3 regions of the Zhongshania guokunii genome follow, and region 1 is predicted to be linked to each of the others. Evidence: predicted binding sites of a transcription regulator. Region 1 holds the regulator's gene; each other region holds the start of a gene.

Region 1 (6,983 bases):
ATACCTTTTCAATGGCGCTGACACCAGTGGTGGCGAGTTCATCGCGCAGCAACTCTAGGCGTTGGAATTGTTTGGCCTGCTCCCGTTGGCCCTCTTCGCGCTTGGCGAGACCGGCTTCAATCTCGGTGAGGTCGGTATCGCGCATCAGCTTGCCAATGTATTGCAGCTGGCGGCGCAGAGCTTCGCGACTGGTCAGTTTGCGCGCAGTGCTCAGCGCCTCGGAGAGGTGCTCATCGTGAATTGGAATCTTGGCCAATTCATTATTGCTGAGCTTAACCAGCTGCTCCCCGAGCTGCTGAAGGGCCTGCATCTCTTTTTTTACAGCTGTTTTGCTGGGACGTTCTGATTCGGGTATCGGGTCAGTCACATTAAATTCCGTTGCTATTAAGCGTAGAAGAAGGTGGCAAGGCCAAGAAAGGACATAAAGCCAATCACGTCGGTGACGGTGGTTAATACCACGCCACCGGCGAGTGCCGGATCTATTTTCATTGATTTCATAATAAGTGGCAGCGCGGCGCCAGCAAGAGCTGCGGTAATTAAATTGATGACCATCGCGGCGGCAATGATTGCGCCCATTAGCGGATCGCCAAACCACAGCGTGGTTGCGCCCGCTACAATGACCGCCCACAGCAGGCCGTTAATGGCGCCAACCATGATTTCACGATTAATCAGCCAGCGGCTATTGTCGCGGCTGATATGGCCCAGTGCCATACCGCGAATAACGACTGTGAGGGTTTGGGTGCCCGCTACGCCGCCCATGCTGGCAACTATTGGCATGAGCACGGCCAAGGCCACGACTTTTTCAATGGTGGCTTCAAATAAATTGATTACCCCAGAGGCGATAAACGCGGTGAGCAGGTTGATGCCCAGCCAAATAGCGCGTCGCGGTGCGGTGGTGAGTACGGCGGCGAAGGTATCTTCATCCTCGTCCAAACCGGCCATGCTCATCAGCGAGTGGTCGGATTCTTCTCGGATAACGTCAACCACGTCATCGATGGTGATTCGCCCTAATAGTAAGCTGTCGTCGCCTATAACCGGCGCCGACACCCAGTCGTGACGGGCAAAGAGCATGGCAACTTCGTTGGACGACATGCTGGCCGAGATCGGTTCGACCTCGGTGTCCATGATTTCCCGAACGGTGACGCTGGGGTCAGATACCAGCAGTTTGCGCAGTGACAAGATGCCGATGTACTGATCGTTGCGGTTGACCACAATTAGGTTGTCGGTCATTTCGGGCAGGCTTTCGTGGCGACGTAAATAGCGCAGTGCCACGTCGAGGGTGATGTTAGGCCGCACGGTGATCGTGTCGGTGTTCATCAAACCACCGGCGGTGTCCTCGTCAAAGGACAGCACGTGCTCTACGCGGAGGCGGTCCTGATGATCCATTGACTCGAGAACTTCACGAATAACCCGATCCGGTAATTGCTGGAGAATGTCCGCAATATCATCGGTTTCAAGGCCTTCGGTGATGGCGGCCACTTCTTCGGCGTCCATCTGGCGCAGAAATTGGCTCTGCACTTCGTCATTGAGGTGTTGGAGGATGTCACCTTCATTCTCAATGTCGATCAGCTGCCACAGCACACTACGAATTTTGTGTGGTGTGGATTCAATAAGGTGGGCGGCGTCTGCGGGGGGCAGGCCATTTAGCATGCGGCGGATTTGCAGGAAACCACCGGAACCCAAGGCGTCATTGAGGGTTTTGAGTTGGCTCTCGGTTTGAAGCTTGTCTGCAGTCTGGGCCATACCTATCCCTAGCCTGAGCCGTGATGGTTAAAAGAGTAGTCTGGCTAATTATCCTTTAAAGCGGGCCGCGCAACAATCCGCGAAGGAGTTGCGGGTGAAATAAAGTTAAATCTTACTCTCCCTCGCCAAAACGTTGATTAATAAGATCTTGTATTGCGGCCATCGCGGCATCTTCGTCGCTGCCATCGCAAATAACGGCGATCTCGGTACCCTTGCTGGCGGCGAGCATCATCAGCGCCATAATACTTTTGCCGTCGACTGATTTGTCGCCAATGCGAATGGTAACCGCAGCGCTATAGGCGGCGGTGGTGGCGACAAGTTTGGCTGCTGCGCGGGCGTGCAGGCCCAATTTATTAATAATTATTAGTTTGGTTTCGACCATCGTAATCTCTAGTGCTGCAGCTCGCGGTGGCGAACTTGGAGGTCTGGGTAATTGTTGCGAAGCACCTCTGCGAGGGTTTCAACCATATATACTGAGCGATGTTGGCCACCGGTGCAACCAATGGCGATGGTGAAATAGCTGCGATTGCTGGCTTCAATTTTGGGTAGCCATGTCTGTATATATTGCAGAATATCAGCGTGCATTTGCTGAACATCTGCTTGCTTGCTAAGAAAATCTTGTACGGCGGAGTCTCTGCCGGTTAAGGCACGTAAACCTTCCTGCCAGTGGGGGTTGGGTAGCATGCGTAAATCGTAGACTAGGTCAGCGTCGAGGGGTAGTCCGCGCTTGAAACCGAAGGACTTCAGCTGCACCGTTAGGCGGCTGGCGTCGGTGCCAAGAATTCGGTCGCGTATGGTCGCGCGCAATTCGTGGACGGTCATGTCGCTGCTGTCGATTGCCAGCGATGCTTCTACCACAATTGGTTCGAGGAGGATCGACTCAAGTTTGATCGCGTCGGCCAGCGGCAGTGAATCGGTTGCTAAGGGGTGGCGGCGACGGGTTTCGCTGAAGCGCTTAATTAACTTGTCGTCACCAGCATCGAGAAACACTATTCGCAGTTGAGCGTGTTTTTTGACTTGTTCACAGAGCGATTTAAACTTTGCTAAGCCAACTGGAGAGTTGCGGGCGTCGATACAGACCGCAACTTTCTGGTGGGCATTCAGCGGGTTTTGCGCTAGTTCGCGCACTAGTTCAGGTAGTAGCGACACCGGTAAATTGTCGATGGCATAAAAGCCTTCATCCTCAAGTTGGTGAAGGGCGGTACTTTTTCCGGAGCCGGAGCGGCCGCTGAGGATGATCATTTCCATTAGGGTTTCAATGCACGTTCAAGTAGCGCTTGGTCGGAGTCGGCATTGCGCAGGTCGCGACGAAACTCTTCCTCGTTAAACGCTGTGGCCAGTGCGCCGAGAACCTTGAGGTGCTCATCGTGGGCTTCGGCAGGGACAATAAGGGCGAATACGAGATCCACGGGGGCGTCGTCGATGGCCTCAAAGTCGATGGGCTGCTCTAGCTTAAGGAGCATGCCGGTGATCGCTGAGCAGCGGTTGCTGCGGCAGTGGGGAATCGCCACGCCGTGGCCGATACCGGTACTACCCAGACGTTCTCTGGCGAGCAATTCATTGAATAATTCGTCGGCGTTAAATTCGTCATTATCGGCACTGATTTCAGTAGAGATGTATTCGAGAAGACGTTTTTTACTGGTAACGGACGCACCGCTATGGGTGCGTCCTAGTGTGAGAATGGAATTGAGTATCATGGTTTCTTGCAACAGAGAGAGTGAGTGGATCGAAAGGTCTCAGCGACCTAGCGATTTTTCTTTGTGTTTAATTAATTGCCGGTCGAGTTTGTCGGTTAGGCTGTCGATTGCCGCGTACATATCCTCCGATTCACAGGTGGCAAATAAATCGGCGCCGGCAACGTGAACGGTGGCCTCGGCTTTCTGGACCAATTTTTCCACAGACAGGGTGACGTCGGTATTGGTGATATTGTCAAAGTGTCGTTGAAGTTTGCCGAGTTTTGTATTGACGTAATCGCGAAGAGACGGGGTGACGTCAACGTGGTGACCACTAACAGTAATCTGCATATTTTACTCCTTCATCGCTGAATATAACTAGCGCCTCACGGCGCGTGTATGACGACAATGACCGTAACAGGGGCACTGCCACTATACTAGTCGTTTCCGCTCGTTTGAGGGCGGAATAACCAGTGATTCTCGATATTTTGCAATGGTGCGACGGGCAACTTGGATGCCTTGCTCGCCTAGTAAGTCAGTGATTTTGCTGTCGCTCAGCGGCTTGCGCGGGTTTTCAGCGGCAACCAGTTTTTTGATTAGAGCGCGAATCGCGGTAGAGGAGCATTCACCGCCAGTATCGGTGGACACATGGCTGGAAAAGAAGAATTTGAGCTCAAAAATTCCCCGCGGGGTGTGCATGTATTTTTGGGTGGTTACCCGTGAGATGGTGGATTCGTGCATGCCCACCGCCTCGGCAATATCGTGCAGGACGAGTGGCTTCATGGCCTCTTCGCCGTACTCAAAAAAGCCGCGCTGGTATTCGACAATTTTGGTGGCGACCTTCATTAAAGTCTCGTTGCGGCTGAGCAAGCTTTTAATGAACCAGCGCGCTTCTTGCAAATTGTCGCGAATATAGTCGTTGTCGCTGCTATTGCTGCTTTTCCGCGCCAGTGCCGCGTAGTGGGCATTAATCTGGATTTTGGGGGCAATGTCGGGATTTAATTCGACCAACCAGCGATCATCCTTCTTGCTTACAAACACATCGGGAACCACATACTCGGTTGAGTCGGCACCAATGCCGTCACCGGGAGTGGGGTTGAGTGATTGAACTAATTTAATCACTTCGCGAAGCTGTTCTTCTTTCAAGCGGCAGCGGCGCATAATCTGGTTATAGTCGCGATTTCCCAATTGCGCCATATATTGGCTTACAACAAGGCTAGCTTCTTCGACGTAGGCTGTGCCTGCGGGTAATTGCTTCAGCTGAATTAAGAGGCACTCTTGTAAGTCGCGGGCAGCGACCCCCGGAGGATCAAATTGTTGAATGAGGTGTAAAACCGCATTGAACTCTTCAATTTCAATGTCTTCATTGGCAAAGCCTTCAACTAATTCTTCGGCGCTAACGGTTAGTCGGCCTTTTTCATCGATGGCATCGATAATGGCTTCGGCAATAATGCGGTCAATTTCTGACAAGCGACTGAGGTTAAGCTGCCAGCGCAGGTGGTCTTGTAGGGAGTCGGAGCTGGAGTTCCGGTAATCGTTGTTGTAGTCGCTGTCTTCCGACGAGGAGCCTGAGCCCGTGCCGCTGCCGGTGGTTTGGTAAACGTCGTCCCACTGGCTGTCGACGGGCAGATCTTCAGGTATATCACTGCGCTCAGCCCAGTCGGCGTCGGCTTCTGGTTGTGGCGCTTCTGTCTCTTGATCGCTGGTTTTTTCGGCCTTTTTGGGTTCGGCGGAGGTCGGTTCGATATTGACCTCGATGTCTTCGCCCTCGTCGCTGATTTCAAGTAGTGGGTTTGAGTCTAGCGCCGATTGGATTTCTTGCTGAAGGTCGAGGGTGGATAATTGTAATAAGCGAATCGCTTGTTGCAGCTGAGGTGTCATGGTCAAGCTTTGACCGACTTTGAGCTGTAGCGATTGTTTCATAGGCAGTGGCTTCTACAACAGGACAGTGGCAACACGAACAAATGAGTTTGTTCTACCGGCAATGATTATGCCTCTCTCTCAGTGTAGTCGGGACAATCATTGCCTGCAATACCTGTGCCGGTTCATTTGTAAAAGACTGGTAGTCTTTGAATAAAAACGTCGTGTTGCGCAATGGCGGTGGCCGTGCACTGCGACAGCCAAGTTTAGAACCTTTGGCGTGGCCGCAAAGTTACTGTTAAAACCTGTCGGGTGGGCTTATAGCGTAAATTTATCGCCAAGGTAAATGTCGCGCACAATCTGGTTGTTGAGTACGGTGTTGGCGTCACCTTCGGCGACAATACGGCCTTCGCCAACGATATAGGCTTTGTCGCAAATGTCGAGGGTTTCACGAACATTGTGATCGGTGATTAGTACGCCTATACCTCGCGCCTGCAGATGTTTGACGATATTTTGGATATCGTTTACCGAGATAGGATCGACGCCGGCAAAGGGTTCGTCAAGCAGGATAAAGCTGGGTTCGGTCGCAAGTGCGCGTGCAATTTCAACTCGGCGGCGCTCGCCGCCTGAGAGTGACATGCCCATGGATTTGCGAATATGGGTGATATGAAATTCCTGGAGGAGGGCCTCGAGTTTTTCATTGCGCTGTTTGCGGTTGAGGTCGCTGCGGGTCTCTAGAATGGCCATGATGTTATCGGCGACGCTCAATTTACGAAATATTGACGCTTCCTGGGGTAAATAACCGACGCCGTGTTTGGCGCGGCCGTTAATTGATAAGCGGGTAAGGTCGCGGTCATCGAGCCGGATCGAGCCGCGGTCGGCATTCACAATGCCTACAATCATGTAAAAACAGGTGGTTTTGCCGGCGCCGTTGGGGCCGAGTAGGCCTACTATTTCACCGCTGCTAATGGTGAGCGACACATCCTTAATGATTTCGCGGCCCTTGTAGGCTTTGGCGAGATTACTGGCTTGCAGTACGGGCATAATTAACGCGACTCTTCGCTATTGGTGCTTTCCGCTGGTGGGCTATTAGCGGGCTTGTCGTCGGCAGCGGTTTCGCTGTCGGGGATGGCTTGGGGTTGTAAGGTCATTTTAACGCGATGTTCTTTTTCATCGGTGCCGCCGTCGGCAACTACCATTTGTTTGCGGCCGCTGTACACCACGCGATCACCGGAGATCTTTGAGCCCTGGTGGGTGATGGAGGCATTGCGTTGCAGCAGAATCTCTTCCTGCTTTAGGCTGTACTCAATACGCTGAGCACTGGCAATGACCACGCCTTCATTGGCTCTGGGTTGCTGTTCGAAATAAGCGGGGCTGCCCTCGGCAATAACTTTTTCTACCTTGCGATTGGCCTCGATGATTGTAAGTTTGTCGGCGGTAATTTTGAGTGAGCCTTGGCTCATGCTGACATTGCCGATGTAGACACCTTGGTTATTTTCATAAATAGCTCGGTCGGAGCTTAGGTTTATGGCCTGCTTGCGATCTTCGGGTAAGCTCAGCGCAATGCTGCTAACGCCAAGGAGCAGCGTGGTGACTAGCGCAGCTTTAGATAGGGTCATAGTGGCCTTTTACCTGGTCGAGGAGTTCAACTCGTTCATTCTTCATGCTGGCTTTCATGCCCATTGAATGGGTTTTGCCATTTCGCAG
Region 2 (6,983 bases), on a different contig from region 1:
CCGCTACGATGTTTATTATGGATCTATCCCAAACGGCTGCGAGCGCATTACCACCGCGCGCTGGCGGTAGCGCGTAGCAAGGTCTTATATGAAGTCTCTTTATAAAACATTTTTAGAACGAGCAATTGTTCAACACGGTAGTATCGCGGCGATTGAAGATCTTCTGCCCAGCAGCCTGAATACTGAAGAATTAAACGCTGTTCCCGATCATCGCTACTTAGCCGAGATGGCCGCCTGTGTGTTTCGCGCGGGTTTTGTATGGCGGGTTATTTCCAATAAGTGGCCTGGCTTTGAGGAGGTGTTTAATGGCTTTCTGCCGATTTGGGTTGCATCTCGCTCTCCCGAACAAATTGAAACCATGGCCAGCGACCGGCGCATTGTACGCAATTTAACCAAAGTTAAATCTGTGCAAGACAACGCCCTGTTTATTCTCGACATTCAACGAGAGCACGGCAGCTTTGGCCAGTTTTTAGCAAGCTGGCCCAGCGAGGACCTTGTCGGTTTGTGGGCCTACCTTAAAAAACACGGCAGTCGTCTAGGCGGCAATAGTGGGCAATATTTTTTGCGTTTCAGCGGCAAAGACACCTTTATTTTAAGCCAGGATGTATGCACTGCACTGATTAGCGTCGGGCTAATTGATAAAACCCAGCTTACTGCGCAGCGCGATTTAAAAATCGCACAACATGCCTTTAATGAAATGCAACAGGAAAGCGGTCGCTCTATGGCGGAATTAAGCATGATTTTGGCCCTGTCGATAGGGCCTCACTAACAACCTGAGGACAAAAAACGAGTAAGAGCAGCTACGCTGCCCTTATGCTTGCTAAGCTTAAGCTAATGCTCCTCAGTGAGCGTGCGCTACCACACCAACCTGGGGCATATTTGCCAAACCGATATCGCGAGCATGCTCTTCGAAATCTTTGTTCTTCCAAAAGAAGGCGCCCGGCATAGTTGTAGGTATAACCAGTACATAGAAGAGGCAGCGTCCTATTATCGCCGTTGCTAATATAGAACCACACAATACCGCGCCACCAATTAAATTCAACACCCCAAGCTCGGAGCCACTGAGCAGCGCCGCCGCCAGAATCAGATTGCCCAGTAATAGTAGGTTACGCAGGGCATAGCTTTTGCCAAACAAGGTGCATTGAATATAGTGCGACACACTACCTTCATTATTACCCTTATCCATCGCCACCCCATGACGCCACAATCCAAAGGCTTCTAAAGCAATACCAATCACCATGACGGCAAGGCACAATTTCAACATTGCTAGGCCGTCGGCGCCAATTAACATCAAGGTTGGCACACCAACGGCGCCCAGCACGACACTGCCCAAGCTAAGCGATGTACCTAAGAATGCGCTACCGGTCTGCCAGTGATTCCAAAACGGCCGCGCGGGGATACGGTAGCAGCGATACATATAGTAAAGCCCCACCGCGCCGGCGATTAGCGCCAAATAACCGCTAGTGATTGCCACACCGCTGAACGTTCCCCAAGTACCAAACAGAGAAATAAACACGGCATTTTCAGGTAGCATCGCTAATAAATGTATTCCAGCAAAGACCATATACAGCAGCATACCCAAGCCTTCACGACACACAGGAGAATGACGCAAATTATTAAAGCCCCGATAAAAACGCCAAGGTTTACCAAGGTGAGTCGCCGACATCAGCATACCCAGCCCAGCTAGACTCACTGTTGCCGCCATAAAGGGGATGTACATCACTGAGTCACGCAGGGCGATAATGCTGTCGATACCTAGCTGCGCGCCAAGGAAGCTCAATAAAAATGCCCCTAGCGAGGTTTGGCTAACCAAGGTAAAAATCACCAGCGGATTTTCGCGAGAGCTAAGTTTGCCGAGACTCCACTTCTTCTCAACGCCTTTCTTCTGATCCACCACAGGGCGGTATTGGCCATCGTCGCCCTTATGATATTTCACCGACATACCATCGGTACGAGTCACCTCATCAGGCATATTCTGAATTTGCTGGAAGCGGATATTAGGGTGAGTGATTTCTGGATCGGGGAAGCCAGGAATGCTCGTTTTACCCTGTTCGCGGTTTTCCGGCAAATCATCGACCACGCCAAAGTTAAGGGCGTTACCCAAGCAGGCTGAAACACAGGCGGGCTTTAGATTTACCTCAAGACGATCTACGCACATATTGCACTTAGAGACCTGACCTTTGATCGGGTCCAGCTGAGGCGCATTATAAGGGCAGACCCAAGTGCAGTAGCCGCAGCCGAAACAGGTTTCCGGATCCTGCAGCACCGCCCCATACTCCACATGTTTGGTGTATGCGCGGGTCGGACAGCCTTTTAAACACACCGGATCGTCACAGTGATTACAGGCCATTGAGATATTCATACGCTTGAAGTCGGGGTAGGTGCCGCCTTCAACATAGCCTACAGAGCGGAAACTGATATGCGCAGGATTGTCGTTTTTCTCACTACAAGCCGCTTCGCAGGCGTGACAACCTATGCAATTATCGGCAGTAAAATGAAATGCATGCTGTTTATTACGATTGGGGTTATTACCCACGCCAGGCTCTTCATTAATAAACATTTCTCGGCCAGCGGGTAAAGCCCCGCCAGTACGCGCAATAAGATCGATGGGCGCCTCGTAATAATTTACCTCAGGAGCCGTAGGCTCTTTGAGAAAGGCGTAACTGGGTTCATCGTCTCTAACTTTCCACATATTTAAGACCCTTTGTCGAACGTATTAGCGCTAAAGCCACAATCGCTCTAAAAACCATATGACAAACTACAAGATGTTCTGCGCGGGCAGCGCCCGCACCAGTCAGTAGGCGCGACGCTCAACGTTTAGTCGCCCAGCTTCTTTTTGATCAATCTGCTCTATGCGCACCGCACACTGCTTAAAGGCAGGTTGCCGTGAATAGGGGTCGAGTAAACCCAGTGACAAGCGGTTGACACAATCGTGGTAATGCATGGGAATAAACACCATATTGTGAGGCACTCGCTGCGTGAGCTGAACCATCACCACTGCATCGCCACGCTTAGATACCAGCCGCACATAACTCTGGTGCTTAACCCCCTGCTCGCGGGCAGAGTCTGGGTTCATTTCCATATAGGGCGTCGGGCTAAACTTATTCAAATTACCAATTTTGCCGGTCTTGGTACGCGTATGAAAATGCTCAACCACTCGGCCGCTATTCAGCCAGAAGGGGTAGCTATCGCTGGGCACTTCGTTGTCTTCGATATAATCCATCGCCAGCAAATTCGCCTTGCCATTCGGGCTGGGGAATATACCGTCGCTATATAAGCGCGGATCGCCGGTTTCTGCACCTTCGCGCATTGGCCATTGAATACCGCGCTGAGCCTCGATTAGGTCGTGGCTCATGCCGGATATATCTAGATTACGGCCGTCACCCTTAGACAGCTGTTTCATCTCGTCAAAAATTTCAGAGGTAGTCTCAGGGAAGACCATAGCTCGACCCTGCTCAAAACGCTTTGCCAACTCACTGAATATCCAGTGATCTGGCTTTGACTGTCCCGGCGGCTCAACAAATTTGCGTACCAAATTAACCCGACGCTCGGTATTGGTCTGCACCCCTTCTTTTTCACCCCAAAGCGCGCCAGGCAAATACACATGAGCAAAGTTTACCGTCTCACAATCTTTATAACCGTCCTGCACCACCATAAACTCGAGTTTTTCCAGTGCCTTCTTAATTCGCGGTTGGTTCGGCATCGACGTTAGTGGATTAGTGGCCACTATCCACAAAGCCTTAATTTCTCCGGACTCAATTGCCGGAAAGATATCTGTTTGCTGCAGGCCACGCTTAGCTGGGAAGAAACTTTCGTCAACGCCCCAGAACTTAGCAACCTCATCGCGGTGCTCTTGCTTCTCGAGGGCACGATAGCCAGGCAAGCCCGAGCATGACGACCACTCCCGCGTGCCCATGGCATTGCACTGGCCAGTGATCGACAGACTGGTACCGCCGGGAATACCGATATTACCGGTGATTAAATTGAGATTATTAATACCGCAAACACCGTCTGTGCCATGAGTACTCTGATTAATACCCATGGTCCAAATACTCATCGCCGATGGCGCTTTGGCGTATATTCTGGCCACATTTTTAATCATGTCGGCATCGATACCACAAATCCGTGAGGCACTGACCGGATCGTATTTCGCCACCGTCGCTTTCAGCTCTTCAAAACCATTACAGTGGGCTTCGATATAAGCCTGATCTTGAAGCCCTTCCGCTAAGATCACGTGAGCTAGGGCATTCAATAGCACTAGGTCTGTGCCAGGGGTAATCGGTAAATGAATATCTGCAAACTGAGCAAACATGGTGACGCGTGGGTCGACCACGATCAGTGGGAATTTACGTTTTTCCAGCGCTTCCTTTAAACGCCAATAAATAATGGGGTGCTGCTCTGGCAGATTAGAGCCAAAGGCCATTAAACAGTGGGTGCTTTCAAAATCGTCGTAGCAACCTGGCGGACCATCTGCGCCAAAAGAGCGTTTGTAGCCCGATACCGCAGAGGCCATGCACAGAGTGGTATTACCATCATAATTATTGGTGCCAATGACCCCACGCACCAACTTACCTAGGGTATAAAATTCTTCTGTAAGCAGCTGCCCAGTGGAAACAACAGCAATACTGTCACGCCCGTATTTCTCTTGAATACGCTTAAACTCTGCAGCGGTTTTATCCAGTGCAGTATCCCAACTCGCGGGCTGAAACTGATCGTATATCTTATTGCGCATCAACGGCTCGGTGCCGCGACCCGGAGTAACACTCAACTCGTGTTCAAAGATACCTTTGATGCAAAGCTTACCTTGATTGACCGGCGCATTCCCTTTTCCACGACTGGCCACAGGCTTGCCTTCGGCATTCAAACCCACCTCAATAGAACAGCCAGTTGAGCAGTAACCACATACTGCGTATTTCCAATCGACAACTTTTTTATCAACGATGGTGATTGGCTTGCGGTGTTTTCGGCCAAAGATCATTTATGTCTCCCCAACATCATGGCGCACCACTAAAGAGCATCCATATAAATACAAGCCACCAATAAGCGCACCATAATGGTGAATCTAGCTCGGTTTATGGCTATCACTACAGGAGATCTACAAGATCCATGCCAGCTGCATCGAATGAGTCAAAAGAGCCAAAATAAGAGGTATTCAAGGGGAGGTAAGGAAAGATCTTCAGCCTATAGAAGGCAGTACAAACTCATTAACAGCGCTTTTTTAGGCACAAAAAAAGGGGCCTAAACAGGCCCCTTTTTTCTTCAGCTTACGGAAGCTTATTCAGCAACTTCAGCCTGCATCACCGCGATAACACGGCGGTTAGCACGACGGCCATCCGCAGTTTTGTTATCTGCAATTGGACGCTCTTCACCGTAACCCACTGCACTTAAACGATTCTCCGCAATATTGTAATCGCGAATCAAAGCATTGCGCACTGCGTCAGCACGGCGCTGTGACAGCTGTTTGTTGTACGCCGCTGCGCCATTGCTATCGGCGTGGCCTTCTACAACCGCTTTAATACCACCAAACTTAGACATAAAGTCAGCAACTTTTTTCAGTTCAACTGAATAGGCAACTGGGATAGCGTCTGAGTTATTGGGGAAGTTAATTTCCAACTTGATGCTTTCGGTGTGCTTAAGTACAAATTTACAACCGAATTTATCAACCTGGCGACCTGCTGGGGTGTTTGGACACTTGTCACGGTAGTTAGGTACGCCGTCACCGTCTTTATCCAATGCACAACCTTTAGCATCGACTGCAACACCGGCTGGTGTACCCGGGCACTGATCAATACCATCTTCTACGCCATCGGCATCCGAGTCATTAGATACAGGCATCGGAGTAGGCGCTGGTGCAGGTGAACCACCAAAGTTATAGCTCAAACCAATAGATACATTGCCATCTTGAGTTTCATGATCAGTACCATAAACCATGCGTGCATCACCACGAACAGACCACTGGTCGTCAATAGTGTAACGAACACCACCACCAGCGTTCAGCTGGGTTTGGCTGTCGTAGCGGCCGTTGTCGTAATCAGCTTCAATTACACCCATACCACCAGCGAGGTATGGAGTGAACTTACTGTCAGTGCTGAAATAACGCAGCATATCTACGCTGCTGCCAAGAATTTTTTGATCTAGCGCTTTAATATTGCGATCACTTGCCGCGACGCTGTACAAACCACGTAGTTCTACACCCCAGTCTTTGCTTAGCACATATTCAGCACCAAACAGTGCTACTTCAGTGCTGGTCAAGTCTCGAGAACCGTCAAAGAAATACTGGCCGATGGCTGGGTTCAAATACCAAGTACCCTCCTCCGCTGCAGAGACCAGAGTTGGCAGCATGCAACTAGCCACTGCTGCACTCAATAGAATTTTACGCATAACTCTCCCCTTCATTTTTTTAGAAACTTCCTTTGCTATGCCGTGAAAGCACGCCATGAGCCCAGAATAACATGGGCATTGACGCTTGCACGCCTGATTTTGTGTAATTTTACCACGCAAGCCCCGATTTTTCCCCCTGCCACTCTAGCGGAAAGAAGCACTCCGAACACCTATTAATAAGCAAGTTCCCATGCTTATGCTAAAAATAGCCGCAATTGTACGTATTACCAGTTTTCCGGTAAAAAATACTCACCAGCCCATCGCCTTTTTTATAAATGGAATAGTGAATTTGCGCTGCTCAGCCAAACTGAGCCGATCCAGAGTATTCAATATTCCAAATAAACTCGCAAGGTCGCGCTGACAACGCATGTAAATATATTCGGCAACAGCATCAGAAATAGTAATACCTCGCAGACTCGCCCGAAACTGAAACGCCGCCAGCCTCGCCGCCTCATCAGAATTGCGCAAAAAATAGCCACTAAAGCTCTGCAAACGCGAACGTAAATCGGGTAACTCAACTGTCTGCTGACTTAGTGGCTTCGCGGATGCTATCAGCATCCGCGATTCCGTAGTTAACATCTGGTTATAGCAATTAAACAGTG
Region 3 (6,983 bases), on a different contig from region 1:
TCGAAAGCGACACTAAATCACACAATTACGTGACCGAGTTGGCAAGCAAGCATCTAACGACCAAGTTTAGCGCACAACAAAGAAGCAAAATTCAAGCCTGCGACCCAAATGTGATCACTGAAAACAAGCGCAAGAAATTAGTCGCTTTAATCACCACCTAGTCAAACTCAGGCCCCAAAAAGCGGGTAGCGGCGCTTATCTCGTTAGCCACGCATTTGTAGTAAACTCAGCCCACAGACTAATGCCGACAGCGCTAAGGACTCCAAATTGAAAAGTAAACTTCCCGAGGTTGGCACCACCATATTTTCAGTGATGTCGACCATGGCTAACGAATGTGGCGCCATCAACCTGTCGCAAGGCTTTCCCGATTTCACACCCAACAAGTACCTGCTAGACCGGCTTAGCCACCACGCCCACAGCGGCAAAAACCAATACGCGCCCATGAACGGCATTCCCGAGTTGCGCCAAGCCATCGCCACACTCACCCAAGAATGCTACGGCCGCGCCATAAACCCAGACACCGAAATAACCCTCGCCTCCGGCGCCACCGAAGCTTTGTTTGTTGCCATTCAAGCCGTGGTTAATCCCGGCGATGAAGTAATTCTCCTCGACCCCGCCTACGACAGCTACGCGCCAGCCGTGACCTTGGCTGGGGGTATATGCACGCACATCAGCCTAATGCCACCGAGCTACCAGCCAGATTGGCAGCAAATTGAGGCGGCAGTGTCAGCCAAAACGCGGCTGATTATCGTTAATAGCCCTCACAACCCCACCGCCACCGTATTTAGTGACGATGACTGGCTGGCCCTCGCCAACTTAGCCGAAAAACACGAGCTATTCGTGATTAGCGACGAGGTTTACGAGCACATTGTCTTCGACCAAGCCCGCAATAGCGCCCACCGCTACCCAGCTCTTTTCGACCGCACCTTTGTAATCTCATCTTTTGGCAAAACCTTTCACGCCACCGGCTGGAAACTTGGTTACTGCATTGCCCCGCCAGCCTTGAGCGTAGAATTTCGAAAAATACACCAGTTCGTCACTTTCACCAGCTTTACACCGGCCCAGTACGCAGTGGCCGATATGCTCAATAAATACAGCGACGAGGTTCACGGCCTTGGAGATTTTTACCGCAGCAAACGCGACTGTTTTATTAACGCCATGCAGGCATCGCGCTTTAGCATGTTGCCCAGCGCCGGCACTTATTTTGCCCTTGCCGACTACAGCGCCATTAGCGACAAGAGCGACGTAGACTTTTGCGAAGAGCTCACCCGCGAACACGGCGTAGCCGCCATTCCGCTGTCGGTATTTTATAAAGCCCCACCGAATAGCCGCATCATCCGCTTCTGTTTTGCCAAGCGCGAAGAAACGCTATTAGACGCCGCCACCAAACTCTGCGCCCTGTAATTAAACGACTATAGAAAGAAGCACTAAGATGAAAATAGCAGCGCTACAATCGCCCCTGTACTGGCAAGACCGCGAAGCCAACCTCGCCTACTTCAGCGACCTTATTGACAGTCTTGGAGAAGTTGACCTACTTGTCTTACCTGAAATGTTCACCACCGGCTTCTCTATGGCGCCAGAACAGATTGCCGAACCAGCAGACGGCCCAAGCCTGCGCTGGCTGCGCGACATGAGCCAGCAACACAATATCGCCATTACAGGCTCCGTTGCCGTTGAAGAAAATGGCAACTACTACAACCGCCTCTACTGGGTAAGCCCAGAGGGCGAAAACCACTACGACAAACACCACCTATTTCGCATGGCCGGCGAGCACAAGCACTACACCGCGGGCAACGAGCGCAAAATAATCGAATACCGAGGCTTCCGTCTGTGTCTGCAAGTCTGCTACGACCTGCGCTTTCCTGTGTTCTGCCGCAATCGCAATGACTACGACGTACTGATCTTTGTCGCCAACTGGCCAGAACCCCGCCGCCACGCGTGGTCGTCCTTACTCACTGCACGCGCTATCGAAAACCAAAGCTACGTTATTGGCGTGAACCGTGTCGGTGAAGACGGCAACGGCATAAACTACAGCGGCGACAGCGTCATACTCGACTACCTAGGCCAGCCGCTGGCGCAAACCACCGCCCATACACCCGCTATACTTACAGCGGAATTGTCCCTGCCAGAATTGCAGAGCTTTAGGGAAAAGTTTCCGGCGCACTTAGATGCGGATGAGTTTGAGTTACGCAAGGGATAGTAGAACGACGAATATCTGACATAAAGGCATTCGCTGCGCTCAAGCAAAGCTTGCGGTCACAGACCTAATAAAATAACAAAGTCGCTTACTCTCCTCATAAGTAAAACCGCCAGATATACCAACTCAAAAAATTAATTAAAGAAAAATATAAGAATCACAAAAATATTCCTCACTCACTATTGCACATCTATTTAAATCTAATTATTGTTAATGGGAAGTGAGTAGGCATGAGAGTTCGCTCACTACTAAATAAGCTTCTCGGTAGCTACTGACAACAGCTTAATTACTCGTAGACAAACCTAACAGCTTCTGATGGATGTAGAAGCAACCATCAATCTATTTAGGATAATTATATGCCGCTCAAAGGACTGACGTTATGCGCGTTTTTAGTACTTTTATCTGCTTGCAATCAGAAATTTATTTCCGTTGACCAGAATGACCTTTGTGAAGTTAGCGGCTGGCAAAAGGATGTTACCGCCAGCTCCTGTAAAGAAGGACAAAAAATCGTATTCCTACCAAATTCCTTTGGAAACGAACAACTTCCCGTTATTTTTGCAGCAGTTAATTGCGACCATCGATTTAGCATCGCATTAACCAACGGTGGCGTATCTTGTATTTATATGCCGCTTAAAGCTGATGCGGTCAAAAAAGAAGATAGCTAGCGCAACATTCTCAGCCACTTGAATAACTTAGGGTGTTATGTGAAAAGGATACTGATATCGGCCGCAGCAGTCATAACAATATCCGCATGCTCGCCCGCCCAAGTAGCCGTGGGCATAAACCCTGGAGGTGACTTCAAAAGCTTTTTCGACAGAGATCAAGGCTATAAGTACTACCCTCTTGAACCCCATAGAATAACTACTCGTCATTACTTTACGCTAGCAAGATCCCCTATATACCTAGATATTACGTTTCTAAAAATCGGCACTACTTTAGAATATGAAAAACGTGTTTGCGTCCCTGAAGAGCAAGTTTCACACGCAATGCTACCGGCAAGCGAGGCAAGATATATTCGCATGAAAATGCCCTATATGGGGACCGGCTCCGGCGCAATTGTATTTGATGAAAATGGGAACCTACAGAGTGTCGCTGTAGGCAGTGACACTACAGCTGCACCAAAAGCCGTTGCCGACGTTGTCGCAACTGCAATCCCTTATTACGCAGCGCTAAAAGCATTTAGCGCCATACTTAACCCGGTAAATGAAATTTCAGAAATTCCCAATGAATTAATAAATGCGATTAATTTTAGGAAACGTAAAATTGAAAATTTAGACATTGACCCACTTCTGCAATACAAATTGAAAGAGTATATTTTCGACTCGCGCCTCAACGCAGAGCAATTGAAAGTCAAATACTGCGTACCAGGAAAAGTAGAACAAAAAATCGCTCGACGTATTACAAGAGCTCCAAGCATTGCTGAAGAGAACAGCATAAACCATACGAAATAGGCAGCCTTTTAATACAAGAATGCCCCGCGTGCATCGGCAACTCAGCCAATTCCTGTTGAAATCGAGAATAAATAAGCTCCGCGACCCAACAACACCCAACCCACTGGCACACATCTTGAATGGTTTATATACCTACAATAAACCAACAGGGGTATGTACATGAACCGTGAGGAATTAAGCGAAACCATCGTGCTGGCGAAGCAAGCAAAAAGCCTTACATGGGAAGCGATTGCCGATGAGCTTGGCGTAGGTAAAGTATGGCTAACATCCGCATGCCTAGGCATGAACAGCATGCCCGAGGCGCCCGCAGATAAGTTGTGCGCATTACTCGAATTACCGCCCGAGGCCAAGGCGACTTTGATGAGCTATCCGACTAAAACTTGGGGCTGGGATGTTCCGCAAGATCCGCTTATTTATCGCCTTTATGAAATCGTTGGCGTTTATGGCGATACTTTGAAAGAGGTTATTCAAGAGCAGTTCGGTGACGGAATTATGAGCGCCATTGATTTTTCGATGGATGTCGATAAAGAAGAGAACCCCAAAGGCGACAGGGTTGTAATCACAATGAACGGAAAATTTTTGCCCTACAAAAGCTGGTAAAGCTGCTGCACTGCGTAAAGTGGCGTCAGCCACTTTACGCTCTCACACCCTCAATCAATCTCCTAGTATTACTAGCGTATATTTTGAATCACAATCAAGGCCAGTAAGGCCGCCGATATAACTTGCCAAAACAATACGGGGTTGCGCTCGATAATTGGCGGTTTAGCCCTATTTAAATAGCGACTATTGGGGTTTTGTAAATCGTAAACAAATTCCGAGACTTCTTGGTAACGCTTTTCGGGCTGGATCTGAAGCGCTTGGGAAATTGCGTAGTCTACCCAGCCAGGTAAATCGGCGCGCACTAAGGCCAAGGGCTTATATGCCAATCTTGCCTGCGCCTGCCGAGTAGTCGCACGGCAGACTTCGTTACCGTAGGGCAATTCGCCGCATAGCATTTGGTAGACAATTACCCCCAGTGAAAATATGTCTGAGCGGCTACTGCCGTCAAAATCTAAAAAATACTCTGGCGCGGAATACTGCATAGTGCCGACCACCCCGAGATTACGACGGCAGGTTTCGGCAAGTCCCGCGACTTTAGCCGCGCCAAAATCGATGATTTTTACGGTGCCCGCACTGTCGATCATAATGTTCTGGGGGCGCAAATCTTGGTGTACTATTTCAAGGCGGTGCAAAGCCCGAAGGCCGTTAGCGATTTGTTCAACAATACCGCGCACCTCATTTATGGTGGGCGTAGGATTGTCTAGCATCCATTGGAAAAGGCTTTTACCGTCGACAAATTCCGTTACCGTATAAATATAGCGCTGACTGGAATGGGGAGCTATGGAGCGTAACACATTAACGCTGTCGATACGCCGCCCTATCCAATCTTCCAATAACATGGTTTCTAGATGTTCGCGATTGTCCCGGGTTTCGGCTGCTGGAGTTTTAATAACCACGTTCTCGCCGCTCAGGGTATCTGCAGCCAAAAACACATGACTTCGACTGCTAATATGCAGCTCACGGATTATGGTGTAACCCTCAAAGCTCTGCCGCGGCGCCAATATTGGCGGCGAACTCAAATTTTCTAATAATTGGCGAACCTCATCGCGCTGCTTATCTGGCACCTCCTCTATACGCACAATTTGCAGCGTTAAGTTATCTGGGCTGTCGGCTTTTAATGCCTCGTCCACCAGTTGGGCAGCAAGGGCATCTAAACCTCCCTCATTGGTATTTATCGCTTGGGCAATTGCCTTGTCGGACACGTATTCATAGACGCCATCGGTCGCCAATACATAGGTGTCGCCTGGCTCTATTGGGAGTTCGAGGTGATCCACTTCCAGTCGCGACTGCATTCCCAGTGCGCGGGACAAATAACTCACGTCCGCCGACACCACCCGCCGGTGATCTTGGCTTAATAGTTCTAAGCTGCCGCCAAGCACTCGGTACACCCGAGTATCACCGCAGTGAAAAACATAGGCGGTATTCGACTTAAAAACCACGGCACTAAAGGTGCAGATATAGCCTTTGTCTTTATCAAGACGATAGGGACTGTTTTGAGTTTGTGCATAAAGCCAGGCGTTGCTCGCCGCCAAGACTTTTAAGGCCGAGGTTTTAACTGACCAGGCGTCGCTGGTGCAGTAATAGTCACTTAAAAAGGTTTTTACCGCGGTCTCACTCGCCACTTGGCTTACTTGACTACTGCTAATGCCATCGGCAATCGCGACCGCAATACCCTTGGCACTAAGTTGCGCGTCAGTAGGGATCAGCAGGCCATGAAAATCCTGATTCACTGGCTTTCGCCCAGCGTCAGAACACTGGCCCACAGAAACTTTTAGCAACTTAGCTTTCATACAAAAGCCCCGCGTTGTTAGACGCGGGGAGCTCCAGTTAATAAATGGTGGTGGTTAACCCAGTTTACGCTCTGGACTAGTTCTAACATGAGTCAGGTAAAGCGGTAAACCAACCAGCAAGAAACCACCAGCAAGATTCCCTAATACCGTAGGAATTTCATTCCAGAACAAATAGTCAGCAATAGTAAATTCGCCACCCATAATCATCGAAAAGGGGAACAGGAACATATTCACAATTGAGTGCTCAAAGCCCATATAAAAGAACAACATAATTGGCATCCACATCGCCGCCATTTTGCTAGAGGCAGAGGTGGAGATCATTGCGCCAACGACGCCCATAGACACCATCCAGTTACAGAGCATGCCGCGAATAAAGATCGTAAACCAGCCACCCTCGCCATGGGCCTTGTAACCAAGGGTCCGCGACTCACCAATACTGCCAACCTTAGCGGCCAAAGCGCCGCCGTCAGTGTTATAACCATAGGTCAGAATAAAGGAAGCAAAGAAGGCAACCGACAAGGCCCCAGCGAAATTGCCAATAAACACCAGACCCCAATTACGCAACATTTGCTTTACGGTACAGCCCGCGCGCTTATCAATAATAGCTAAAGGCACAAGGGTAAATACTCCGGTGAGTAGGTCGAATTTCATCAGGTACAGCATGATAAAACCAACGGGAAACAGCAGCGCCCCTACCAGCGGATTGCCCGTTTTGACGGTGACCGTTATCGCAAAAAAGGCCGCAAGTGCCAAAATAGCGCCCGCCATATAGGCCCTTACCAAAGTATCTCTAGCGGACATGAAAATTTTAGATTCGCCAGCGTCAACCATCTTTGTCGCAAATTCATTAGGTTCGATATAAGCCACTGAGTACTTCCTCGCGCAAGTTTTTGTTAAAGGTGACCTAGCAAATAACAAACCAACTCCTACACAAATCACTAATAG

Evidence for each region. Region 1 encodes sigma-54, which starts transcription at its own class of promoters, with help from an activator protein. Its sites were predicted from a motif close to TGGCACANNNNTTGCNNT; they were not measured.
Region 2: AB4876_RS04680 (molybdopterin oxidoreductase family protein) is a predicted target of sigma-54. The motif match lies at 5,095-5,112, and genes of this name have one in related genera.
Region 3: cynS (cyanase) is a predicted target of sigma-54. The motif match lies at 3,753-3,770, and genes of this name have one in related genera.

The regions. Positions count from the first base shown of each region.
Region 1 is NZ_JBFRYA010000004.1:154,082-161,064, reverse strand. Features, by position in the region: gene yjgA (ribosome biogenesis factor YjgA) at 1-367, opposite strand, end outside; gene mgtE (magnesium transporter) at 385-1,743, opposite strand; gene AB4876_RS06175 (HPr family phosphocarrier protein) at 1,856-2,125, opposite strand; gene rapZ (RNase adapter RapZ) at 2,134-2,991, opposite strand; gene AB4876_RS06165 (PTS sugar transporter subunit IIA) at 2,991-3,440, opposite strand; gene hpf (ribosome hibernation-promoting factor, HPF/YfiA family) at 3,480-3,767, opposite strand; gene AB4876_RS06155 (RNA polymerase factor sigma-54) at 3,849-5,339, opposite strand; gene lptB (LPS export ABC transporter ATP-binding protein) at 5,595-6,320, opposite strand; gene lptA (lipopolysaccharide transport periplasmic protein LptA) at 6,323-6,895, opposite strand; gene lptC (LPS export ABC transporter periplasmic protein LptC) at 6,882-6,983, opposite strand, start outside.
Region 2 is NZ_JBFRYA010000003.1:110,519-117,501, reverse strand. Features, by position in the region: gene AB4876_RS04690 (DNA-3-methyladenine glycosylase I) at 89-769, shown strand; gene AB4876_RS04685 (DmsC/YnfH family molybdoenzyme membrane anchor subunit) at 842-2,692, opposite strand; gene AB4876_RS04680 (molybdopterin oxidoreductase family protein) at 2,795-4,978, opposite strand; gene AB4876_RS04675 (OmpA family protein) at 5,275-6,381, opposite strand; gene hda (DnaA regulatory inactivator Hda) at 6,631-6,983, opposite strand, start outside.
Region 3 is NZ_JBFRYA010000010.1:63,777-70,759, reverse strand. Features, by position in the region: gene AB4876_RS12315 (methionine aminotransferase) at 268-1,404, shown strand; gene AB4876_RS12310 (amidohydrolase) at 1,433-2,200, shown strand; gene AB4876_RS12305 (hypothetical protein) at 2,554-2,862, shown strand; gene AB4876_RS12300 (hypothetical protein) at 2,902-3,648, shown strand; gene cynS (cyanase) at 3,808-4,248, shown strand; gene AB4876_RS12290 (bifunctional protein-serine/threonine kinase/phosphatase) at 4,320-6,038, opposite strand; gene AB4876_RS12285 (formate/nitrite transporter family protein) at 6,093-6,905, opposite strand.